Regions from separate parts of the Pseudoduganella dura genome, predicted to be linked through region 2. Evidence: predicted binding sites of a transcription regulator. Region 2 holds the regulator's gene; each other region holds the start of a gene.
The links. Region 2 encodes FNR, which switches genes on or off when oxygen is low (the NO sensors DNR and NnrR bind a similar motif). Its sites were predicted from a motif close to TTGATNNNNATCAA; they were not measured.
Positions count from the first base shown of each region.

Region 1: the regulator FNR is predicted to act here: its motif matches at 4,625-4,638, upstream of GJV26_RS14935 (OmpW/AlkL family protein).
Region 3: the regulator FNR is predicted to act here: its motif matches at 5,723-5,736, upstream of GJV26_RS20710 (universal stress protein).

Region 1 covers NZ_WNWM01000002.1:3,411,908-3,419,953, forward strand. Annotated here, with positions in the region: gene GJV26_RS14910 (response regulator) at 1-611, shown strand, start outside; gene GJV26_RS14915 (CheR family methyltransferase) at 611-1,444, shown strand; gene GJV26_RS14920 (chemotaxis protein CheB) at 1,444-2,052, shown strand; gene GJV26_RS14925 (hybrid sensor histidine kinase/response regulator) at 2,049-3,269, shown strand; gene GJV26_RS14930 (DUF2244 domain-containing protein) at 3,345-3,806, shown strand; gene GJV26_RS14935 (OmpW/AlkL family protein) at 3,935-4,558, opposite strand; gene GJV26_RS14940 ((2Fe-2S)-binding protein) at 4,718-5,218, shown strand; gene GJV26_RS14945 (xanthine dehydrogenase family protein molybdopterin-binding subunit) at 5,215-7,377, shown strand; gene soxX (sulfur oxidation c-type cytochrome SoxX) at 7,464-7,856, shown strand; gene GJV26_RS14955 (SoxY-related AACIE arm protein) at 7,853-8,046, shown strand, end outside.
Region 2 covers NZ_WNWM01000002.1:3,169,365-3,177,410, reverse strand. Annotated here, with positions in the region: gene ccoN (cytochrome-c oxidase, cbb3-type subunit I) at 1-1,310, shown strand, start outside; gene ccoO (cytochrome-c oxidase, cbb3-type subunit II) at 1,321-1,935, shown strand; gene GJV26_RS13905 (cbb3-type cytochrome oxidase subunit 3) at 1,947-2,120, shown strand; gene ccoP (cytochrome-c oxidase, cbb3-type subunit III) at 2,113-3,048, shown strand; gene ccoG (cytochrome c oxidase accessory protein CcoG) at 3,054-4,427, shown strand; gene GJV26_RS13890 (FixH family protein) at 4,438-4,950, shown strand; gene fnr (fumarate/nitrate reduction transcriptional regulator Fnr) at 5,021-5,779, opposite strand; gene GJV26_RS13880 (response regulator) at 5,935-8,046, shown strand, end outside.
Region 3 covers NZ_WNWM01000002.1:4,734,139-4,742,184, forward strand. Annotated here, with positions in the region: gene GJV26_RS20680 (sulfite reductase subunit alpha) at 1-1,060, shown strand, start outside; gene GJV26_RS20685 (DUF2325 domain-containing protein) at 1,280-2,464, opposite strand; gene GJV26_RS20690 (hypothetical protein) at 2,467-2,793, opposite strand; gene hemP (hemin uptake protein HemP) at 2,842-3,018, opposite strand; gene GJV26_RS20700 (Crp/Fnr family transcriptional regulator) at 3,201-4,004, opposite strand; gene GJV26_RS20705 (response regulator) at 4,431-5,075, opposite strand; gene GJV26_RS20710 (universal stress protein) at 5,185-5,652, opposite strand; gene GJV26_RS20715 (protein phosphatase CheZ) at 5,995-6,849, shown strand; gene GJV26_RS20720 (chemotaxis protein CheA) at 6,849-8,046, shown strand, end outside.

The sequences.
Region 1 (8,046 bases), 240 kb from region 2:
AGGAGATCGCCTCGTTCCCGCCGGTGATCGTGTACACCGGCCGCAACCTCACGCGCGCCGAGGAAGCGGACCTGCACAAGTATTCGCGCTCGATCATCATCAAGGGCGCCCGCTCGCCGGAACGCCTGCTCGACGAGGTGACGCTGTTCCTGCACAAAGTGGAGTCGGAACTTTCCTCCGAGCGGCAGACAATGCTGAAAACGGTGCGCTCGCGCGACCGCGTGTTCGAAGGCCGCCGCATCCTGCTGGTGGACGACGACGTGCGCAACATCTTCGCGCTCACTTCCGCGCTGGAGCAGAAGGGCGCGATCGTGGAAATCGGCCGCAACGGTTTCGAGGCCCTGGAAAAACTGGACAAGGTGCAGGAGATCGACCTGGTGCTGATGGACGTGATGATGCCCGGCATGGACGGGCTGGAAGCCACGCGCCGCATCCGCGCGGACGGCCGCTGGAACCGCCTGCCGATCATCGCGATCACCGCCAAGGCGATGAAGGATGACCAGGAACAGTGCCTGGCCGCGGGCGCCAACGATTACCTGGCCAAGCCGATCGACCTGTCGCGCCTGTACTCGCTGCTGCGGGTGTGGATGCCTGCCCTGGACCGCATCTGATGGCACCGATCCGGCAAGTGCACAGCGATACCGACATCGAGCTGAAAATGCTGATGGAGGCGATCTACCTGAAGTACAGTTACGACTTCCGCGACTATACTGGTGCGTCGCAGAAGCGGCGCGTGATGCATTCCATGCGCGAGATGGGTTGCGAGACGATTTCACAGTTGCAGTCGCGCGTGCTGCACGAGCCCGCCGCGTTTTCCGAGCTGCTGCAGTACCTGACGATTCCGGTCACCGAGATGTTCCGCGACCCCACGTATTACGCCGCGCTGCGCGAGCACGTGATGCCCGTGCTGTCCACGTATCCGTCGCTGAAGATCTGGGTGGCGGGCTGCAGCACCGGCGAGGAGGTGTATTCGATGGCGATCCTGCTGAAGGAAGAAGGGCTGCTGGAACGCAGCATCATCTACGCTACCGACATCAATCCGCAGTCGCTGGAAAAGGCCAAGAAAGGCGTGTTCCCGCTGGAGAACATGCGGGCCTACACGGAAAACTACCAGGCATCGGGCGGGCGGCAGGCCTTCTCGGACTATTACACGGCAGCGTACAATGCCGCGTTGTTCGACCGCTCGCTGGCCGAGAACGTGACGTTCGCGGACCATAGCCTGGCCACCGACGCCGTGTTTGCGGAAACGCAGTTCATCAGCTGCCGCAACGTGATGATTTACTTTAACAAGAAACTGCAGGAGCGCGCGCTGGGGTTGTTCCACGAGTCGCTGTGCCACCGTGGTTTCCTGGGCCTGGGCAGCAAGGAGAGCATCGACTTCTCCCCCTATGGCCCGCTGTTCGAGCCGATCGTCAAGCGCGAACGGCTGTTCAGGAAGCTGTAATGGACGATGCTTCGCTCGCACTGGCCCTGGCGGGGCGCCGCATCTCCGCGGTCGTGATCGGCGCCTCCGCCGGCGGCGTGAACGCGCTGATCGAAATCCTGCCCGGGCTGCCGCGCGAGTTTCCGTACCCGGTCGTGACGGTGCTGCACGTGATGCGCAGCCGCCAGAACCAGCTGGTGGAAGTATTCCAGCAACGGGTGGCGCTGCGCGTCGAAGAAGCGGTGGACAAGGTGGAACCCAGGCCCGGCACGCTGTATTTCGCGCCGGCGGATTACCACCTGTCGATCGAGGAAGAAGGCGTTTTTTCGCTGAGCCTGGAACCGCCGGTGCACTTCGCCCGGCCGGCGATCGACATCACGATGGAAACGGCGGCCAATGTGTATGGTCCGGAGCTGGTGGGCATCCTGCTTACCGGCGCCAATCACGACGGGGCGGCGGGCATGGCCGCGATCGGTGCGGCGGGCGGCCTGACCGTGGTGCAGGACCCGGCCGAAGCGCAGGTGGGCGTCATGCCGAAAGAAGCGATCCGGCTGCGTGCGCCGGACCTGGTGCTGCCGCTGCGCGATATCCGCAGGCTGCTGCAACTGTCGATGGAGAACTTGCAATGAACAATGTGCCCAACAAGGAATGCGTCAAAGGATTGATCAGCGGTCCGGCGGGCAATGTGACGAAGCTGTTGATCGTCGACGACCTGCCGGAAAACCTGCGCGCGCTCAATGCCATCATCCGGGCCGAGGACCGGGCCGTGTACCAGGCGATGTCCGGCGAGGAGGCCCTGACGCTGCTGCTCGAACACGATTTCGCGCTGGCGATCCTGGACGTGCAGATGCCGGGCATGGACGGTTTCGAACTGGCCGAACTGATGCGCGGCACCGACAAGACACGCCATATTCCCATCGTGTTCGTCAGCGCGGCCGGCAAGGAACTCAATTACGCGTTCAAGGGCTATGAAACGGGCGCCGTCGATTTCCTCTACAAGCCGCTTGATCCCGATGCCGTGCGCAGCAAGGTCAGCGTGTTCGTCGACCTGCATTGCCAGCGCATGGAAATCCGCCGCCGCGTGGAGGAACAGCATGCGATGATGAACGAGCTGCGCGGCGCGCAGGAAGAACTGCACTACGCGCTGCGCATGCGCGACGAGTTCATGTCGATGGTGGCGCACGAGCTGCGCACGCCGCTGAACACGCTGTTCCTCGGCACCCAGATGCGCCGGATGCAGCTCGAACGGGGCAACCTGGAGGCGTTCGGCAAGGCCGCGCTGGAAAAGATGGTCGAAGGCGACGGCCGCCAGATCCAGTCGATGATCCGGCTGATCGACGACATGCTCGACGTGTCGCGCATCCGCAGCGGCGTGCTGTCGATCCGCCCGGGCTCGACCGAGCTGCAGGCCATGCTGCGCCGCCTCACGGACGATCTCGGGCGCCAGGCGCAGGATGCCGGCGTCACCTTCGAACTCGAGGCAACGGAGGCCGTGAGCGGCTGGTGGGACGAGTTCCGCATCGAACAGGTGATCGTCAACCTGCTGACCAACGCGCTGCGCTACGGCGGCGGCAAGCCGGTGCGGATCCGCCTGTCGGGCAGCGAAGCCGAAGCGCGCGTGGACGTGATCGACCAGGGCGCCGGGATCGACGACGCGATGCAGGCCCGCATCTTCCTGCCCTATGAACGTGGTGCCGGCAATGGCGTGCCTTCCGGGCTGGGCCTGGGGCTGTACATCTCGCGCCAGCTGGCCGAGGCGCACCGCGGCACGCTGTCGGTGGCCAGCAGGCCGGGGGAGGGATCGGTGTTCACGCTAGTACTGCCGCGGGAAGCCCCGCCGGCCTGACCCCGCATTCAATATAAAACGTCGTGCTTGCCGCCCGCGCCGCCTTTCGTACAATGGACAGGGGGAGGACGCACGGTGAAACGCGATTGGCCAACGGAAAACGGCAGGCGGGAATGGGTGGTGCAGCGCAACTGTTCGCTGACGCCGCGGCAGACCGTGCTCGTGTGGGCCGCATTGCTGGTGCTCTCGCTGGCGGTCGGGCTGTTTTTCACATGGCAGGGCGCCTGGTACGTGCTGGTGTTTTCCGTGCTGGAAATGGCGGCCATCACCGCCGCATTCGTCATCTACAGCCGCCATGCCACCGACTGCGACCGCATCGTCTACGAGGATGGCCTGCTGTGCGTGGAAAAAGTGCGCGGCGGCCGCACGCAGCTCACGCAGCTCGACCCGTACTGGCTGCGCATCGTGTCCCCGCGGCGGCGGCGCGACCCGATCCGGCTCGAAGCGCGCGGCGTCACCGTCGACGTCGGCCTCTGGCTGCCGGATGAACGGCGGCGCGCGCTGGCGCGCGAACTGCGCAAGGAACTGATCCGCTAGGCGAACTGGTGCCCTGGCAAGCCACCGGTTTTCGTCTCCGGCAGCCACGAAAAAAAACCTGCCGCCGGCGAACCGGGGGCAGGCAAAGGGCTTGGAGTTACCCAGGTTGAAACGCTGTGCCCGCTTCCTCAAAAACGGTAGCCCACGCCGATGCCGAACAACACCGGGTCGACCTCGACCTTGCTGGCCTTCACGCCGCCGATCAGTACATCGCTGCGGATCCGCACCTTCTTCACGTCCACGTTCAGCGACCAGTTCCGGTCCAGCCTGAAGTCGATGCCGGCCTGCGCGGCGAGGCCGAAGCTGTCGTGCTCCAGGCTGCCCTGGCCATTCAACAACTTGTTCTTCGAAAACGTGGTCCAGTTCAGGCCCAGGCCCACGTACGGGCTCACGGTCCGGTCCGGCATGAAGTGGTACTGCGCCAACAGGCTCGGCGGCAGGTGCCTGAAGGTGCCGATGGCCTGGCCGTCGAGATACACTTCGTGCTTCTGCGGGTACGTGAGCACGAGTTCGGCGGCGAAGTTCGGCGTGAAGAAATACGAGATGTCGACTTCGGGAATGGTTCTGTTCTCGACGCCGATGCGGTCCGATGCACCGCTGCCGCCGACCGGAGCGGATTTGTCGGCCGGGTCGATGTGCACCGCGCGGGCGCGCACCAGCCAGTTGCCGCCCTGATCGTGCGATTGTGCGGGAACCTGGCCGGCCAGCATGCCGGCGGTGATCGCGATGACTGCCAATACTGCTCGTTTCATGATGCTTCCTCTTCTCTGTTCACTGTGCAAGCGGGGCCAGTGTAGGGAAGCTCATCCGTAAAAACTTTGATACAAGTCAAAATTGCCGAAACGAATACAGATAGGTGAAAAACAAGTAAGATATTTGCGCTACGCACCCAAACTCTTCCGGAGACAGGCATGAAGCTGAACGTGAACGGACAGGTCCGCGAATTCCAGGCGGAAGACGATACCCCGCTGCTGTGGGTGCTGCGCGAGCAGCTGGGCCTGACCGGCACCAAGTACGGCTGCGGCATCGCGCAGTGCGGCGCCTGTACCGTGCACATCGACGGCGAAGCATCGCGCAGCTGCGTGCGACCCGTTTCCACGGTGACGGAGCAGATGAAGATCGTGACGATCGAAGGCCTGTCGCCCGATGGCTCGCACCCGGTGCAAAAGGCATGGACGGCGCTGGACGTGCCGCAGTGCGGCTTTTGCCAGTCCGGCATGATCATGGCCGCCACTGCGCTGCTGAAGGAAAAACCGAAACCCACCGACGCCGACATCGATGCGGCGATGACCAACATCTGCCGCTGTGGCACCTATAACCGGGTGCGCAAGGCGATCCACCTGGTGGCGCGCGGCGGCGATCCGAAGAGCGCCGGGCTGGCCATCGAACATCGTGACGGAGGCAAGGCATGAGCAACGTCATATCTCCCGCCCGCCGCCGCTTCCTCGGCCAGTCCGCCGGCCTGGTGGTTGCCTTTCACATTCCCTTCGCGGCGCAGGCACAGGGCACGCCGGCTCCCGAAATCAACGCCTGGGTGGTCGTGAAGCCGGACGACACGATCGTCATCCGCATCGCGCGTTCCGAGATGGGGCAGGGCACGCTGACGGGCCTGGCGCAGCTGGTGGCCGAAGAACTCGATGCCGACTGGAGCCGGGTCACCACCGAGTATCCGACGCCCGGCACGAACCTGGCGCGCAAGCGCGTATGGGGCAGCTACTCCACAGGCGGCAGCAATGGCGTGCGCGGCTCGCATGAATACGTGCGCAAGGGCGGTGCCGCCGCGCGCATGATGCTGGTGCAGGCCGCGGCAACGCAATGGGGCGTGCCGGTCACGGAATGCACTGCTGCCAACAGCGTGATCACGCACGTGCCCAGCGGCCGCACCGTCACCTATGGCAAGGTGGCCGATGCGGCGGGCAAGCTGGAAGCGCCCAAGGATGTAACGGTAAAAGACCCGAAGGCGTGGAAGATCGCCGGCAAGCGCCTGGCGCGACTCGACACCGTCGACAAGACCACCGGCAAGCAGGTCTACGGCATGGACCTGGCGATGCCCGGCATGCTGAACGCGGCGATCAAGGATTGCCCCGTCTTCGGCGGGAAGGTGAAAAGCTTCAACGCCGAGGCGATCAAGGACAAGCCGGGCGTAAAGAAGGTGCTGCAGGTGGGTGACTCGGCCGTGGCCGTTGTCGCCGATACGTGGTGGCGCGCCAAGACCGCGCTCGACGCGCTGCCGATCGAGTGGGACAAGGGCCCGAACGCCGGCCTTTCCAGCGCCGGCGTGGCGGCCATGCTGAAGGCCGGGCTGGACGCGCCGGAAGCGGCCGTGGGCAACGCGAACGGCGATGCGAAAGCGGCGCTGGCCGGTGCTGCGCGCCGCATCGAAGCCGTGTATTCCTACCCGCACCAGAACCACGCGACGATGGAAACGATGAACGCCACCGCGCGCTGGACGCCGGAGCGCTGCGAGGTATGGACGCCCACGCAGAACGGTGAAGCCGCGCTGGCCGCCGCATCGGAAGCGGCCGGCCTGCCGCAGGAAAAGTGCGACGTCTACAAGATCCACCTGGGCGGCGGCTTCGGCCGGCGCGGCGCCGTGCACGACTGGGTGCGCCAGACCGTGCAGATCGCGAAGGAAATGCCGGGCACGCCGGTAAAACTGATCTGGACCCGCGAAGAGGACATGCTGCACGGCCGCTACCACCCGGTCACGCAGTGCAAGCTCACGGCGGGGCTGGACAAGGCCGGCAACCTGACGGCGCTGCACATGCGCATCTCGGGCCAGTCGATCGTGGCGGCCCTGTTCCCCGGCAATATCAAGAACGGCAAGGATGGCGCCGTGTTCCAGGGCCTGAACGCGCCGGGTACGGATGCCTCGATCGGCTACACGGTGCCCAATCTGCTGGTCGACCACGCGATGCGCAACCCGCCGGTGCCGCCGGGCTTCTGGCGCGGCGTGAACCTGAACCAGAATGCCGTGTACCTCGAATGCTTCATCGACGAGATCGCGCATGCCACGAAGCAGGACCCGCTGGCGCTGCGCCGCAAGCTGATGAAGGACAGCCCGAAGCACCTGGCCGTGCTGGATGCGGTGGCCGAACGGGTGGGCTGGAACAGGAAGCCGAAGAAAGGCGTCTATCGCGGGCTGGCGCAGACGATGGGCTTCGGCAGCTACGTGGCCGCCTGCGCCGAAGTCTCGGTATCGAAGGATGGCAAGCTGAAGATCCACCGCATCGTGGCCGCCACCGATCCGGGCCACGCGGTGAACCCGCAGCAGATCGATGCGCAGGTGGAGGGCTCGTTCGTCTACGGCCTCTCTGCCGCGCTGTACGGCGAATGCACGGTGAAGGACGGTCAGATGGAACAGTCCAACTTCGACACTTACCAGGTGATGAAGATCGACGAAATGCCCGCCGTGGAGACGATCATCATTCCTTCCGGCGGCTTCTGGGGCGGCGTGGGCGAACCGACGATCGCCGTGGCGGCGCCCGCCGTGCTGAACGCGATCTTCGCCGCCACCGGCAAGCGCATCCGCGACCTGCCGCTGAAGAACCACAGCCTCAAGAAGGCGTAACGGCGATGCATCAGGGGACTGACCCCGTCGCCATTGGCCCGTCCCCCTGGCCGCTGACGTTGGCAAGGGGTCTGTCCCCGATATTGTTGGCCGCCGCGTCTTCTTTCGCCCAGGCCGACGGCATCGCCTCGCCGCTTCCCGGCGCCACGCCTGGCGACCCGCAACGCGGCCGCGCCATCGTCGCCGACCGCCACGTGGGCCTGTGCCGGCTGTGCCACACGGCGCCGATTCCGGAAGAACGTTTCCAGGGCGACCTGGCCCCGAACCTCGCCGGTGCCGGCGCGCGCTGGACAGTCCCGCAACTGCGCCTGCGCATCGCCGATTCCGCCCGCCTGAACCCAGCCACGATCATGCCGTCCTACTACCGCACTGCAGGCCTGCAGCGCGTGGCGCCGGCCCATGCAGGCAAGACGATCCTGAGCGCCCAGCAGATCGAGGATGTCGTGGCATACCTGGCGACATTGAAGGATGCGCCATGACCGTGCCGAACCGCCGCCGCCGGTTGCTGGCTGCCGGCACGCTGCTGGCGCTGGTGCGCCCGGCCACCGCCGCGCCGCAGGAAATGGCTGCCGCGATCGCCGCCTACACGGGTGGCAAGCCGCCGCAAACGGGCCGCGTGACATTCGACATCGCCCAGCTGATCGACAACGGCAACGCGGTGCCGGTCAC
Region 2 (8,046 bases):
CCTGGCCCGCGCTGAATTTCGATGTGCCGTGGCTGACGTATGGCCGCCTGCGTCCGCTGCACACGAACGGCGTGATCTTCGCGTTCGGTATCTCGGGCCTGTTCGCCACGTCGTACTACGTGGTGCAGCGTACCTGCCAGGTGCGGCTGTTCTCCGACCGGCTGGCCGCGTTCACGTTCTGGGGCTGGCAGGCGGTGATCGTCTCGGCCGTGGTCACGCTGCCGATGGGTCTCACCCGCGGCAAGGAATACGCGGAACTGGAATGGCCGATCGCGATCCTCATCGCGGTGGTGTGGGTCGCCTACGCCGTGGTGTTCTTCGGCACCATCGTCAAGCGGAAAGTCAGGCACATCTACGTGGCCAACTGGTTCTTCGGCGGCTACATCCTGGCCGTCACGCTGCTGCACGTGGTGAACGGCATGGCGATGCCGGCATCGCCGACGAAATCGTATTCGATGTACACCGGCGTGCAGGACGCGATGATCCAGTGGTGGTACGGCCATAACGCGGTGGGTTTCATCCTCACCGCCGGCTACCTGGGCATGGTGTACTACTTCATCCCGAAGCAGGCCGGTCGCCCGGTGTACTCGTACCGCCTGTCGATCGTGCACTTCTGGGCGCTGATCTTCACCTACATGTGGGCCGGCCCGCACCACCTGCACTACACCGCGCTGCCCGACTGGACCCAGTCGCTTGGCATGGTGTTCTCGCTGATCCTGCTGGCGCCTTCATGGGGCGGCATGATCAACGGGATCATGACGCTGGCCGGCGCGTGGCACAAGCTGCGCACCGACCCGATCCTGAAGTTCATGATCGTCTCGCTGTCGTTCTATGGCATGGCGACGTTCGAGGGCCCGATGATGTCGATCAAGACGATCAACGCGCTGTCGCACTACACGGACTGGGGCATCGCCCACGTGCACGGCGGCGCGCTGGGCTGGGTGGGCTTCATCACGATGGGTTCGATCTACTACCTGCTGCCACGCCTGGCGGGCCGCACGAGGATGTACAGCACGCAGCTGGTCGACCTGCACTTCTGGGTGGCCACCATCGGCGTGGTGCTGTACATCGCGGCGATGTGGATCGCCGGCGTGATGCAGGGCCTGATGTGGCGCGCCGTGAACCCGGACGGCACGCTGACCTACACCTTCGTCGAAAGCGTGAAGGCCACCTATCCGTACTACGTGGTGCGCTTCGCCGGCGGCACGCTGTACCTGGGCGGCATGGCGATCATGGCGTTCAACACCTGGATGACCCTGCGCGGCCGCGACGTGCCGGTGGCTGCCATCCCGCAATTGCGGGCCGCCTGAGGAGGAGCACATGAAATTCACACACGAGTGGATCGAAAAAAACCCCTGGCTGCTGATCGCGCTGGTGACGCTGGTGGTGTCCGTCGGCGGCGCCGTGGAGATCGTGCCGCTGTTCTTCCAGAAATCGACGACCGAGCCGGTGGCCGGGCTCACACGCTATTCGCCGCTGCGCCTGGCGGGCCGCGACATCTACGTGCGCGAAGGCTGCTACGCCTGCCACTCGCAGATGGTGCGCCCTTTCCGCGCCGAGACGGAGCGCTACGGCCACTACTCGGTGGCCGGCGAATTCGTGTTCGACCGGCCGTTCCAGTGGGGCTCGAAGCGCACCGGCCCGGACCTGGCACGCGTGGGCGCCCGCTACAGCGACGAATGGCACCGCACTCACCTGCGCAACCCGCGCGACGTGGTGCCCGAATCGAACATGCCGGGTTACCCGTGGCTGGCGCGGACGAAGCTGGTACCGCAGGACATCGCGCCGAAGCTGCGCGCGCTGCAGCGCCTCGGCGACGGCTACACGGATGCCGAAATCGCCGCGGCGCCGGCCGGGCTCGTGGACAAGACGGAAGAAGACGCCCTGGTCGCCTATCTGCAGGGCCTGGGCACGCTGATCAGGTCGAGGAATTGAGAGGAACCGACATGACACTCGAACACATTTTCGACAGCGCCAGCAGCGTGATGACGGTGATCTCGTTCGCCACGTTCGCCGGCATCTGGGCGTGGGCCTGGTCCACGCGCAAGCGGGACGATTTCGCGCAGGCGGCGCAACTGCCTTTCGACGGCGACGGGAACGGGGAGCGGCACGATGTCTGACTTCACCAGCGGTTTCTGGAATTACTACATCGTGCTGCTGACGGTGCTGGGCATCGCCGGCTGCGCGCTGCTGCTGTGGGCGCAATCGAGCCACGGGGTGACCGCCGCCGAAGCGGCGCCCGGACCAACCGGCAAGGGTATCGAAACGACAGGCCATGTGTGGGACGAGGATCTGACCGAACTGAACACGCCGATGCCGCGCTGGTGGATGTGGCTGTTCTACATCACGATCGTGTTCGCCGCGGCTTACCTGTTCCTGTACCCGGGCCTGGGCACGTATGCCGGCAGGCTCGGATGGCGGTCCGCCGCTGCCTACCAGGAAGAACTGGCCGGCGCCGACAGCCGGTATGGCCCCCTGTTCGACCGATACCGCCGGCAGGACCTGAAGGCGGTGGCCGCCGATCCGCAGGCGCGCGCGATGGGCGAGCGCCTGTTCCTGAACTACTGCGCGCAATGCCACGGCTCGGATGCGCGAGGCAACAAGGGTTTTCCGAACCTGGCGGACAGGGACTGGCTGCACGGCGGCGACCCGGCCACGATCAAGCAGACGATCATGAACGGCCGCCACGGCGTGATGCCGCCGATGGGCGCCGCGGTGGGTACCGACAAGGATGTCGAGAACGTGGCGCATCATGTGCTGAGCCTTTCCGGCAGCGCCGCCGCCGATCCGATCAAGAGCGTGCTCGGCAAGCGCAAGTTCGCCGCCTGCCTGGCCTGCCACGGCGCCGGCGGCACCGGCAACCCGGCGCTCGGCGCGCCGAACCTGGCGGACAAGACCTGGCTGTACGGCGGCAGCGCCGACACGATCATGGAAACCATCCGCAACGGCCGCGACAGCACCATGCCCGCGTTCGGCGACTTCCTCGGCGAAGGCAAGGTGCATGTGCTGGCCGCCTACGTGTGGGGCCTGTCCAACGAGGCGAAGTGAGCATCATGAACGCTCCAGGACCCGGGCACGTGATCCGCATGTACGAAAAGCGCCAGCCGATCCATCCGCGCGAAACGGATGGCCGCTTCGCGCGCCTGCGCTGGCTGTGCGTGTGGCTCACGCAGCTGGCCTACTACGGCACGCCGTGGCTCGCGTGGAACGGTCGCCAGGCCGTGCTGTTCGACCTGGGCGCGCGCAAGTTCTACCTGTTCGGCCTGGTGCTGTGGCCGCAGGATTTCATCTACCTTGCCGCGCTGCTGGTGATCTGCGCCTGGGGGCTGTTCCTGGTGACGGCGGTGGCCGGCCGCGTGTGGTGCGGCTTCGCCTGCCCGCAGACGGTGTACACGTCGATCTTCCTGTGGATCGAGCGCAGGATCGAAGGTTCGCGCGCGGCCCGCATCGCGCTCGACAGGCAGGGCGCCTCCCCGCGCAAGCTCGGCAAGCGCACCGCGAAGCATCTTGCATGGGGCGCCGTGGCGCTGTGGACGGGTTTCACGTTCGTCGGCTACTTCACGCCGGTGCGTGATCTGGGCAACGGCATCGCCACGCTGTCCCTCGGGCCGTGGGAATGGTTCTGGGTGCTGTTCTACAGCCTGGCCACCTACGGCAACGCCGGCTGGCTGCGCGAGCAGGTGTGCAGGTACATGTGCCCGTATGCGCGTTTCCAGAGCGCGATGTTCGACCGCGATACGCTGATCATCACCTACGACACGCAACGCGGCGAGCCGCGCGGCAAGAAGGCGGCGAACGGCGCCTGCATCGACTGCACGCTGTGCGTGCAGGTGTGCCCGGCCGGCATCGACATCCGCAACGGTTTGCAGTACGAGTGCATCGGCTGCGCGGCCTGCGTGGATGCCTGCGACAACGTGATGGACAGGACCGGCCAGCCGCGCGGCCTGATCCGCTACAGCACCGACCGCGCCATGGCGGCGAACCTGGCGCCGGCGCGGCCCCTGCAACGGGCGCTGCGCCCGCGCGTGCTGGCCTATGGCGCCGCGCTGCTGGCGGCGACGCTCGCGCTGGGCCATGCGCTGGCCACGCGCATGCCGTTGAAAATGGACGTGATCCGCGACCGCGGCTCGATGGGCCGCGAAGTCGACGGCGGCGCGATCGAGAACGTGTACCGGCTGCAGATCATGAACACTTCCGAGCGGGCGCACCGCTACCGGATCGCGGCCGCGGGCCTGCCCGGCCTGGCCCTCGCCACGGAGGATGTCGTAACGCTGGCCGCTACCGAAACGCGTGCCGTGCCGGTCCGGCTGCGCGCTCCCCACGGCGCCGGCCATGCCGGATCCAACGAGATCCGGTTCAGGCTGACGGCGCTGGACGACGCGCGCCTGTCGGTCGACGAACGCGCCGTATTCATCGTACCGCGCTGAAGGAGCAACGATGCACCCGATGACGATGTCTTCCACGCCGTGGTACCGCGAGCGCTGGCCGTGGCTGCTGATGGCCGGCCCGGCCGCAGTGCTCGCCGCCGGCGCATGGACCGGCTGGCTGGCCTTCTCGCAGCAGGATGCGCTGGTGGTGGGCGATTACTACAGGCGGGGCAAGGCGATCAACCAGGACCTGCGGCGCGACCGGGCCGCCGCCGCCATGGATGCACGGGTGGCGCTGCGCTACGACGCCGTGCACGGCGTGCTGCAAGGACGGCTCTCGGCGAATGCGCCGCCGCGCGGCACGCTGCTGCTGCACCTGGCCCATGCCACGCAACCGGGCAAGGACCTGCGCCTGCTGCTGCGCCCCGATGCGGGCGGCAGCTTCGCCGTGCCGTTGCCGCGGCTCGAACGCAGCCGCTGGGTGGTGCTGGTGGAAGACGACCGGCGCACATGGCGGCTGGAAGGGCAGTGGCGGTGGCCGGTGGAGCGGGAAGTGGTGCTGGCGGCGCGACTTGATCGGTAATGCCGCGACGGGCATGGAAAACAGGTGTCTGACACCATTTCCCGTGGAAATGGTGTCAGACACCTGAAAATCAGCTGCAGGTCTCCGTCCCCGCCGTGATCGCCTTCAGCCGCGGCAGGTCGAGCACTTCGACCTCGCGGTTCGACACGCGCAGCAGCTCCTGCTTCTTGAACTTGTTCAGCAGCCTGCTGATGCTCTCGATCGTCAGCCCCAGGTAGTTGCCGATATCCTCGCGCGACATGCGCAGCTGGAACGCGGTGTCCGAATAGCCGCGCGCCGCGTAGCGCGAACCCAGGTTGACGAGGAACGCGGCGAAGCGCTGCGTGGCCTGCATGTTCCCGAGCAGCAGCATCACGCTCTGCTCGCGCGTGATTTCCTGGCTCATCATCCGGTGGAAGTGGCGCAGCAGCGTGGGCATGTCCACCAGCAGCCGCTCCAGGCTGGCGAACGGGATCTCGCACACTTCGCTGTCTTCCAGCGCCATCGCGCTGCAATAGTGCCGGTCGGTGCTGATCGCGTCCATGCCCAGCAGTTCGCCGCCCATCTGGAAGCCCGTCACCTGTTCCTCGCCATTGGCGTTGATCTGGTATGTCTTGAAATGGCCGAGCCGGATCGCATACAGGTTCGTGAACGGGTCGCCGATGCGGAACAGGTTCTCGCCTTTCTGCACCTTGCGGCGGCGGCCGATGATCTTGTCCAGCTTGTCCATGTCGCCCACGTCGAGGCCCATCGGCAGGCACAGCTGGTGCATGCTGCAGGTCGAGCAGCGCGCCTTCAGGCTTTCGATCGTCACGCCGGGCAGCGTCAGGGAAGGCAGCTCTTGCATCATTGTCATCGTCCGGTCAAGGGTGAGCCACAGTGTACTTGATCCGCCCCGCGAGGAAAACCGTGGGGAAACTTTCATGCAGCGTGTCTTCCCGCACAGTGCGCTGCCGGCCGGGCGGCGCATAGTTCCCCGATAACATCGCGGCGAAGGGGGAAACAGTGCGTCCGCTCGGTATCAAGGCAAAAGTCGCGCTGGCGACGACCGTCACGACCATCGTGACGATCGCGCTGGTCACCGCACTGCAGGCCCAGCGCATGCAGGCGGATTTTTCGCGCGTGCTGTTTGCCCAGCAGGATGCGCTGATCACGCGCACCGCCCACGAACTCGATGAAAAAGTGATACTGCTGCGCGACATCGTGGCCGAATCGGCACGCTGGCAACCGGACGAGATCTGCAACGACGCGCCGGCCCTGCGCGCCCATTACGACTATCGCGCCGTGCTCCGGCTGTTCGACGACATCCTCGTCGTCAACCCGGCCGGCATCGTGGTGGCGGACGTGCCGGCGCTGCCGGGCCGCCCCGGCGTGAGCGTGGCGGACCGCGCCTACTTCCAGCGGGTGCTGAAGGAACGGACGGCGCTGGTCACCGAGCCGCTGATCGGCAGGGCGAACAAACAGCCGATCGTGCAGATGGTGGCGCCCGTGCTCAGCGAGGATGGCGAGGTGGCCTGCGTGCTGATCGGCGTGCTGCGGCTCTACCGGGATAACCTGCTGGGCCACCTGCGCACCGCCAGGGTGGGCCGTACCGGCTACTACTACATCGTCACGGGCTACGAACCGTCGATCTACGTGGTGCACCCCGACCCGGCGCGCCTCATGCAGCCGCGTAATCCACAAGGCTATCCGTCGACGTTGCGGGCAATCCGCGAAGGATTCGAGGGTACCGTGATCAGCACCGACGCCCGCGGCATGCGCGCACTGCAGAGCTACAGGCGGCTGAAGACGGTGCCGTGGATCCTGATTGCCTCGCTGCCCGCCAGCGAGGCGTTCGAACCCTTCGAAGACCTGCTGTCGCGGCTCGCCCTGTGGGGCACGCTGGCCTCGCTGATGGCGGCCGCCGTCATCACGTGGATCACGCTGCGGCTGATGTCGCCGCTGGTGCGGCTGCGCGACAGCATCCGCGAACTGCGCGGCGATCCGCAGCATTTCAAGCCAGTGCCGGTGACATCCCGCGACGAGATCGGCGAACTGACCGGGGCCTTCAACGACCTGATGCGCGAGCGCTCCGCGGCGGACGGCCGCGCCCGCGAGCTGATGGACGAAGTGGAAACCCGCGCCGTCGAGCTGGAGCGGGCGCGCGACCGTGCCGAGGCGGCCAACCGCGCCAAGAGCGACTTCGTGGCCAACATGAGCCACGAGATCCGCACGCCGATGAACGCGGTGCTGGGCATGGCGCAACTGCTGCAGAACACCGCGCTCACGACCCAGCAGCGCAAGTACCTGCGCATGATCCGCACCGCCGGCGATTCGCTGCTGGGCATCCTGAACGACGTGCTGGACTATTCGAAAATCGAAGCGCAGCGGATGGAACTGTCGCCCGTCGAGTTCAACCTGGACGACTCGATGGCCACGCTGGCCACGACGATGACGATGAGCGCCGGCGACAAGGAACTGGAGCTGGCCATCGTCGTCGAGCCGGACGTGCCGCGGCTGCTGCGCGGCGATGCGCTGCGGCTGCAGCAGATACTCGTGAACCTGGCCGGCAATGCGATCAAGTTCACCGCGCAGGGCGAAGTGGTGGTGGAAGTGCGGCTGGGCAGCGGCAGCGGCAGCGCGCAGGAAAGCGGCAGCGGCGCGGTGCTGTGCTTCGAAGTGCGCGATACGGGCATGGGCATGAACCCGGAGCAGCTGTCGCACCTGTTCCAGGCGTTTACCCAGGCGGACGAAAGCATCACGCGGCGCTTCGGCGGCACCGGCCTGGGGCTGGCGATCTCGCGCCGGCTGATCGAGCTGATGGGCGGCGAGATCCACGTCGACAGCGAACCGGGGCAGGGCAGCCGGTTCTGGTTCGAGCTGCCGTTCGGCGTGGTGCAGCGGCAGGAAACGCCGCGCCAGCCGGCAGTCGGCCACTTCGCCGTGCTGGTGGCGGACGACAACGCCACCAGCCGCAACCTGATCGGCCGGCTGATCCGGGCCTGGGGCTGGGAAGCGGACGTCGTCGATTCGGGCAGCGCCGCGCTGGCGATGTACGCCTTCCGCATGCGCAACGGCCGGCCATACGATGTGGTACTGGCGGACTGGCACATGTCCGGCCCGGACGGCCATGCGCCC
Region 3 (8,046 bases), 1.6 Mb from region 2:
CGCCAGCACGTACGGCGAAGGCGATGCGCCCGATGGCGGCGCCGCATTCGCCGGCAAGCTGATGACACGCCCGTTGCCGCTGCCGCGGCTGCATTACGGCGTGCTGGCGCTCGGCGACAGCAGCTATGCGCATTTCTGCGGGTTCGGCCGCGCGCTGGACGCTTGGCTGAGCGCCCAAGGCGCGCAGCCGCTGTTTCCCCGCGTGGAAGTGGACCGCGGCGCGACGGCCGACCTGGCGCCGTGGCGCCAGCACCTGTCGCACCTGGCCGGCACCAGCGATGCGCCGGACTGGGAAGCGCCGGCGTTCACGCCGTGGCGCCTGGCGGAGCGGCGGCTGATGAATCCGGGCAGCGCCGGCGGCGCCGTCTTCCATATCGAACTGGAACCCGTTGCCGGTGCGTTGCCGGCCTGGCAGTCGGGCGACCTGGTGCAGGTGGCGCCGCCGGCGCAGCCGGACCGGCCGCGCGAGTACTCGATCGCGTCGGTGCCGGGCGATGGCCGGGTCCACCTGCTGGTGCGCTTGCACCAGCACGCCGACGGCAGCGCCGGCATCGCTTCCGGCTGGCTGTGCGGCGAGGCCGCCGTCGGCGAACCCGTGCCGCTGCGGCTGCGCCAGCACCGCCGCTTCCGGCTCGAAGGCAATGCGGCGCGGCCACTGATCCTGATCGGCAACGGCAGCGGCCTCGCCGGGTTGCGCGGCCACTTGCGCGCGCGCGCTGCCGCCGGGCAGGGCCGCAACTGGCTGCTGTTCGGCGAACGCCAGCGCGCCCACGACCTGCACTATGGCGACGAGCTGGCAACGTGGCAGGAACAGGGGCGGCTCGAACGGCTCGACCTGGCCTTCTCGCGCGATGGCGGCGAGCGCATGTACGTGCAGGACCTGCTGCCGCCCGCCGCGGGCACGCTGCGCGCGTGGATCGCCGACGGCGCCGCGATCTATGTCTGCGGCAGCCTGGAAGGCATGGCCGGCGGCGTCGACCGCGCGCTGCGCGAGATCCTCGGCGACGGCACCGTCGATGCGCTGGCGACCGAAGGCCGCTACCGGCGCGACGTGTACTGAGCCAGCTACAAGCCCAGGCGCCAGACGCAGCAAGGTGTAGCAAATCCACAACGGGACAGTCCGGATCGCCGGACCGCCCAACTTTTTACAACGCAGCAAATCCACAACAGGGACAGCCGGATCGCCGGACCGCCCCATTTTATACAACGCTTCCGCTGGGCAAAAAAAGCCCCGCGCGAGGCGGGGCCGGGAAATTCCGCGAGGAGGCGGATGAGAGGTTCAGGGCGTCAGTTCCTCGAGCCCGCGCTGCAGGCTGGAGATGCTGGGGTTTTCGATGAACACGCATTGCTTGCCGGTGCGCTTGCAGAAATCCTTGACGCGCCAGTAGGCGCTGTGGCTGATGCAGCCCGTCTGGCAGATCACCAGGTCGGCCGCGGCGAGGCTGGCCTCGAGCTTGCCCGCGTTGTCTTCCAGGCCGCCGTCGTGGTGGGCGAACTGGGCACCGGCCCGTTCGATCAGCGTGCGGTAGGAAGCCACGTTGCCGCTGCGTCCGCCCACGCACAGGATGCTGCGTTCGGCCAGCCGGATCGGCATCCGGACCACGTGCTCGACCACCTTGGCGGCCTGCATGGGTTCGTCGTCGCGCACCGGACTTTGTGCCTGCGCCTGCGCCTGGGCTTGCGCAAGTTCACGCCGCAGTTCGGCCACCTGTTCGCGCAGCAGCCGCTCGCGCTCGTCGCTTTGGGCGAGCCGCTGCGTCAGCCGCTCGCGCGACGGCAGATCCGGGATGGCTTCGCGCAACCCCTCCAGTTCCAGGCGCAGCGCATCGATCGTGCTGTCGCGGTTGACCAGCTGGGCGCGCAATTGCATCAGCATGCCGGCATGGCGTTCCTGTTCGGCCGTGCGCTCGAGCTGCACGGCGGCACTGCGGTGCTGCACCTTCGCCAGTTCGCGCGCCAGTTGTCCGTTTTCCTCGACCACCGCGTTGAAGCGGGTGATGTCGGCCCGCACGCAGGCACCGGCCTGGTGCTGGATCATGTGCAGGTCGCGGCACATGCGTTCTTCCAGCTCGGGCGCGCAGCGGGGATGCGTCAGGCCGGCCCAGAATGCGCCGGCCACGTCGCCACCGGCGACCGCGGCCTGCCACAGCTCGGCCACGCCGTCCGTCGTGCGCGCGGCGCGGAAGCGCCCGATCACCACCGCATAGCGGCGTTCGAGTTCCTTCTGCAGGCTTTCGGATAACCGGTTGCGCGTGCCGCATTCGCTGACCGCGCCGACGTGGATCTCGTAATCGTCCGCGATCACCTTGCCGCCGGTAACCTTGCCGACCAGCTTGCGCAACGTGCCGATGGGCAGCGATACGCCCACCAGCGGGCAGTGGCAGGTATGGCCCAGTTCCCAGATGCGGCGCCGGCGCGATGCCTGCGCTTCCTGCGGCGGCGTGGCCGCGTGCTTGTCGCACATGGTCACACCGCCTGCGGTGCGGGACGGCCGCGCGCCATCAGCCGCGCCAGGAAACCGTCATCCTTCTTTGGCGGCGGCAGCGTGCGCTCGACAACGCCGGCCCATTGCTCGGACAACTGCTGGCAGGTGGCCGCCAGCACGGGCGACAGGCCCGGCAGGGCAGCCAGCGCCTTCAGGTGGCGCTCGATGACGGAGGCCAGCTTCACGCAGCCCTTGCCTTCGGCCGTGTAGTGGGACATCAGGTGCAGCACGGCGGACAGCATCAGCTCGGGCTGCTGGCTGCCGGCGGCGGGCGCCAGGCAGATCGGATCGGTATGGTCGATGGCCATCGGACTCTCCTCGAAAACGATGCAGCTGGCGGCGGCTGGCTGAAATGATTAGGCGGTGAGGATCAGCTTGTTCAGCTGCGTGATGCGGAGGCGGTAGATGCGCCCCGCATGCTCGATTTCCACCTCACGCTGATCCTGCATCAGGCCGGTGGTGGTGAGGCGTTTCACGGGAACGGGCTGCCGGGCAGGAGACACGGGCTTGTTTTGATTGGCTTGGGTCTGCATGGTCATTTCGCCTTAAATAAGAATGATTCGCATTTGCATTATTGGCTACCACTGCCATAAATGCAAGCGTTTTCTAGCGGCTGTTTGCAGCAACGAAGAAACCCTGCAGATGCCGGGAGCAGGCGCAAAAAAAGGCCCGCCGAAGCGGGCCCAAGCTGGGTGAGGTAAGAATTGGGCGGCGGTCAGACAGTGGCCACCAGTTGCACCGGCGGCACAGGCGCGGCTTCGGCGGCGGCCTTGGCGCGGGCAGCGGTCGCCTTGCTGCGGGAACGCGAGGGCGGCAGGCGGCGCAGGGTTTTCAGCGCGTCCGGGTCCTTGATGCCGATCGTGCGCTGGTCGACGGTAATCAAGCCGATTTCGTTGAAGGCCGACAGCGTGCGGCTCACCGTTTCCAGTGTGAGGCCCAGGTAGCTGCCGATTTCATGACGCGTCATGCGCAGGTTGAACAGCTTGCTCGAATAACCCATCTGGGCGAAACGGTCGGCCAGCGACACGAGGAAGCGCGCCACGCGGGCTTCGGCACTGAGCGCGCCCAGCATGCCGATCATTGCCTGTTCGCGCACCAGTTCGCGGCTCATCACGCCATACATCATGTGTTCCAGTTCCACGTGCACGCGGCCCAGGGCGGTCAGCTTCTTGAACGGCAGCAGGATCAGGTCGCAGTCGGACAGCGCGACCGCTTCGGACGAGTAATGCCGGCTGTGGATGCCATCGACGCCCAGCATGTCGCCTTTCATCGGGAAGCTCAGCACCTGCTCGTTGCCGAATTCATCGATCAGTACGGTTTTCAGGAAGCCGGAATTCACGATATACAGCGTATCGAACGGCTGGCCGATGGTGTGGATGCGCTGGCCGGTCTTGAATTGCACATGCTGGAACAGGAGTTCCTCGGCATTGACGGAGCAGGCCGCCGGAATGTGCAGGAGGTCGCAGACTTCCTTCAGGTTCGACCAGAGACGGCCCTGGCGCTGGCGCCCTGCCTCCATGGCAGGCGATTGGCCAGCGGGTGCGGCGACTCGGGTTTCGGACATTTGCGTAGGGAGCATGCTGATCTCCTGGTTTCAGGTCATGTATGTTCGGATTTAAAAGTGGCGATTTATCGCTGTTTTAAGGCTCGGCATTCGAAAACGTTTTAACTTTGGACTGTCAGTTCTTTTTTGGTTGTCGCCGTGCTCTGTCGGACATTCTCTCGAAATTCACTTGAGAATTCAGGTGAGGATTCAAGTAAGCATCCGAGTGGATTTGCGGCAACTCGCTTTTGAATGGTTTCAGTATGCCAACCGAGGGGGGGTATGGATATCGGTATGCGCTGAATATGCCCGTAGGAGCCAGCTACAACCTGTAGGAATACTCCTACTGACCAAGATGGTGTTTCAGAGTGAGAGCGGGGGAGCGCGCGCGAACGCGGCGGGTCAGGATTTGAACGGCGACAGCAGCTTATGCGCAACAGCGTATTGAACCATTTCCGACAATGAACTCATTCCCATTTTCTGCATGATGCGGGTTTTGTGAGTACTGACGGTTTTTACCGACAGGTGCAGGCTGTTGGCGATTTCGGTAATCGACTTGCCTGAAACAAGTAATGAGAAAACTTCGAACTCGCGGTCGGACAGCTGTTTATGCAGCAGGCTTTCATTGGGCATCATGATATTCAGTGCCAGCTGCTCCGCGACTTCCGTACTGATATAAGGCCGGCCCGATGCCACCTTGCGAATGGCGCCCACCAGCTGGGTGCCGGCGCTTTCCTTCGTCAGGTAACCCTGGGCGCCGGCGCGGATCGCGCGCACCGCGTATTGCTCCTCTTCGTGCATCGTGAGGATCAGCACGTTGAGCTTGGGGGCTTCGCTGCGGATCTGGCGGATCAGGTCGACGCCGCTGCGGCCCGGCATCGACAGGTCGAGCAGCAGCAGGTCGAAGCCACCCTGGCGCACATGGCGCAGCACCTCGAATCCATCGACGGCTTCACCGACGATATCGATGTCCGGCGCGCCGTCGAGGATGCGCTTGAGGCCTTCGCGCATGATGGTGTGGTCGTCTGCTATGACTATTCTGATCATGGGTGGTTCGGTGAAACTGCGGTGATGCCTTCGTTGCCAATGGCCCGACGATGCACAGGACTTTGCACCGGACACTGCGGCAGCATGGCGTGGGGCAGGCGATGCGTGATCATTCCGGCACGGGTTCCTTCAGCAGCCGGTGCACGAGCACGGGTATTTTCGAATGCGACAGTACCTTGTTGGTGACGCTGCCCAGCAACAACTGGCCCCAGCCGCTGCGGCCGTGGGAGCCGATGAAGATCAGGTCGCAGCCCGCCTTTTCGGCGATCTCGACGATCTTCAATGCCGCGCTTTCGGAAAACGCCGTCATGCTTTCGCACCGCAGGCCCTTCCTGGCGCACGAATCGACGATCGACTGCACATGATCGCGGCCGGCGCGGGCCATTGCGGCACGGTACTCTTCCTCGCTCGGGTAGCTGGGCGGAATGATCTCGACATAGATCGGATATTGGTATTCCGGCGCGACGAACAGCGCAAGCACCTCGGCGCCGAGCTGGTGGGCAAACGAGACGCCGGCGCAGGCGGTCATGCGGGATACGGCGGAACCGTCGGTGGTAATCAGAATTTTCCGGTACATACCAGCTCCCTGGAAGACATGCGCTCTTGCATTGTAGTCTCGAATGGCGCTCTTGTCTGGATGTAAAGACTTGATCTTTCTCAATAGAGAGATGAGCTTGGTACAAGCTTGCCGGGCTCGCCATATTTGTATATGACAAACACCCGCGCCGTCCGGCGACCCAAATACAACAGAAAAACCGGCTTTTTCAGTTGCCGCACAGGATTGATCCGGCCAGGATTGAACAAGCGGACGGCCCCCTGCTACACTCGCGGAAGTGCGTTAATATTGCCGAGCGTCATCAAGACGGACCCACAGGCAGTTGATACGAAAGCATTTTTTGATTATGGAGAAGCAGGGATTATGACCGACGCCGCTGATGATTTCGACGCATTGTTCGAGGAAGTGTCCGCGCAGCGCGCCAGTGCCGCCCCGGCACCGGCACCGGCCCCCGCGCCGGCCGCCGCCACCGCTGACGACGACCTGGAAAGTCTGTTCGACGAGATCGCGTCGACTCGTCCCCCGGCGCCTGCCGCCGCGGCCGCTGCCGCCGCCGCCGCCGCGGTTGCCGTGCCGGCCGGCGATGCGCCAGCCGCCGACGATGGCCAGCAGGATGGCACCATGTTTGAACGGCTGGGCGGCATTGTCCGCCTGTTGCACGACTCGTTGCGCGAACTGGGCTACGACAAGGCGCTGACCGAGGCCTCGACCCAGATCGTCGATGCGCAGGACCGCCTGGAATACGTGGCCTCGCTGACCGAGCAGGCCGCCAACAAGGTATTGAACACGCTCGACGACGGCATGCCGGCACAGGATGTGCTGTCGAAGAAGTCGAAGCAAATGGAAGAACGCTGGGCCGCGCTGTTCGACGGCAAGCTCAGCATTGAAGAATTCAAGACGCTGGCGGGCGATTCGCGTTCGTTCGCGCAGGCCGTGTCGGAAGCCACCGAGGCGGAGAAGGCCCGCCTGCTGGAAATCATGATGGCGCAGGACTTCCAGGACATCACCGGCCAGCTGATCAAGAAGGTGGTCATCATCACCAAGACCGTCGAGTCGGAACTGGCCCAGCTGCTGAAAGATAATGCGCCGCCGGACAAGCGCGAGCTGATTGCGCAGAAAGAGGCCCTGGAAGTGTCGTTGATGAGTGGCCCGTCGGCCCCGTCCGTGGCACTGAACCAGGACAATGTGGACGATCTGCTTGCCGACCTGGGGTTCTGATGGACGATATGCTCAAGGAGTTCGTCGTCGAGGCGATGGACCTGGCGGTCAATGTCGAGGAGCACCTGCTGCGCCTCGAACGCGATCCGCAGAACAAGGAAACGCTGAACGCCGTGTTTCGCTCGTTCCACACGATCAAGGGTGGCGCGGGTTTCATGAACCTCGGCGCGCTCGTATCGGCCTGCCACCTGACCGAAAACCTGTTCGACGCGTTGCGTACCGGTGCCGCGCCGGTCACGCCGCTGTCGATCGAGGCGGCCCTGCAGGCGTCCGGCTTCGTGGCCGACCAGCTGGCCGAACTGAATAACGGTGCCTCGCCGGAAAGCATGGGGCCGATGCCGGCCGACCTGGAAGCGATCCTGAACCAGGCGATCGAAGGCAAGGAAAGCTCGGCCAAGCCGGTTGCCAAGGCCGCTCCCGCACCGGCTGCCGCGCCAGCGCCTGTGTCCGCGGCGCCTGCCCCGGCACGCGCGCCATCGGCCGACGGTCTCGACTGGGAGTCGATGTACGAAGCGGTCGTGCCGCCGGGTACCTACAGCCGCCCGGCCGGCGCGCCCGCTCCCGTGGCCGTGCCCGCCGCCCCTGTCGCAGCCGCTGCCGCCACCGCAGCTGCACCGGCGGTGCAAGCGCCCGCCGCGGCCGCACCGGCCGCCGATACGGCGCCCGGCGGCAAGAAATGGGACGGCGTCGAGCGCCGTGACGAAAAGGCCGCCCATGCCGCGCCCGCCAAGGAAGAAAGCATCCGCATCGATGCGGTCAAGCTCGATGCGCTGCTGGAAGTGGCCGGCGAATCGGTGCAGGCCGCCAACCAGGCCGCCGTGCTGCTGGAACGCCTGCAGCAGTTCAAGTTCGAAGGCCAGGCCGCCACGCTGATGTCGGCGCTGACCGAAACGCTGGAACGCGCGTCGCGCTATTCGACGGAGCTGCAGCGCGCCACGCTGGCGACCCGCATGCAGCCGGTCGGCCGCCTGTTCCAGAAATTCCCGCGCCTGGTGCGCGAGCTGGCGAAGGACCTGGGCAAGGAAGTCGAGCTGGTCATCGAAGGCGCGGAAACGGAAGTGGACCGCGTGGTCGTCGACAGCCTGTACGATCCGCTGGTGCACATGCTGCGCAATGCGCTCGACCACGGGGTCGAAGGGCCGGATTCCCGTATTGCCGCCGGCAAGAATCCAAAGTCCACCATCCTGCTGAAGGCGT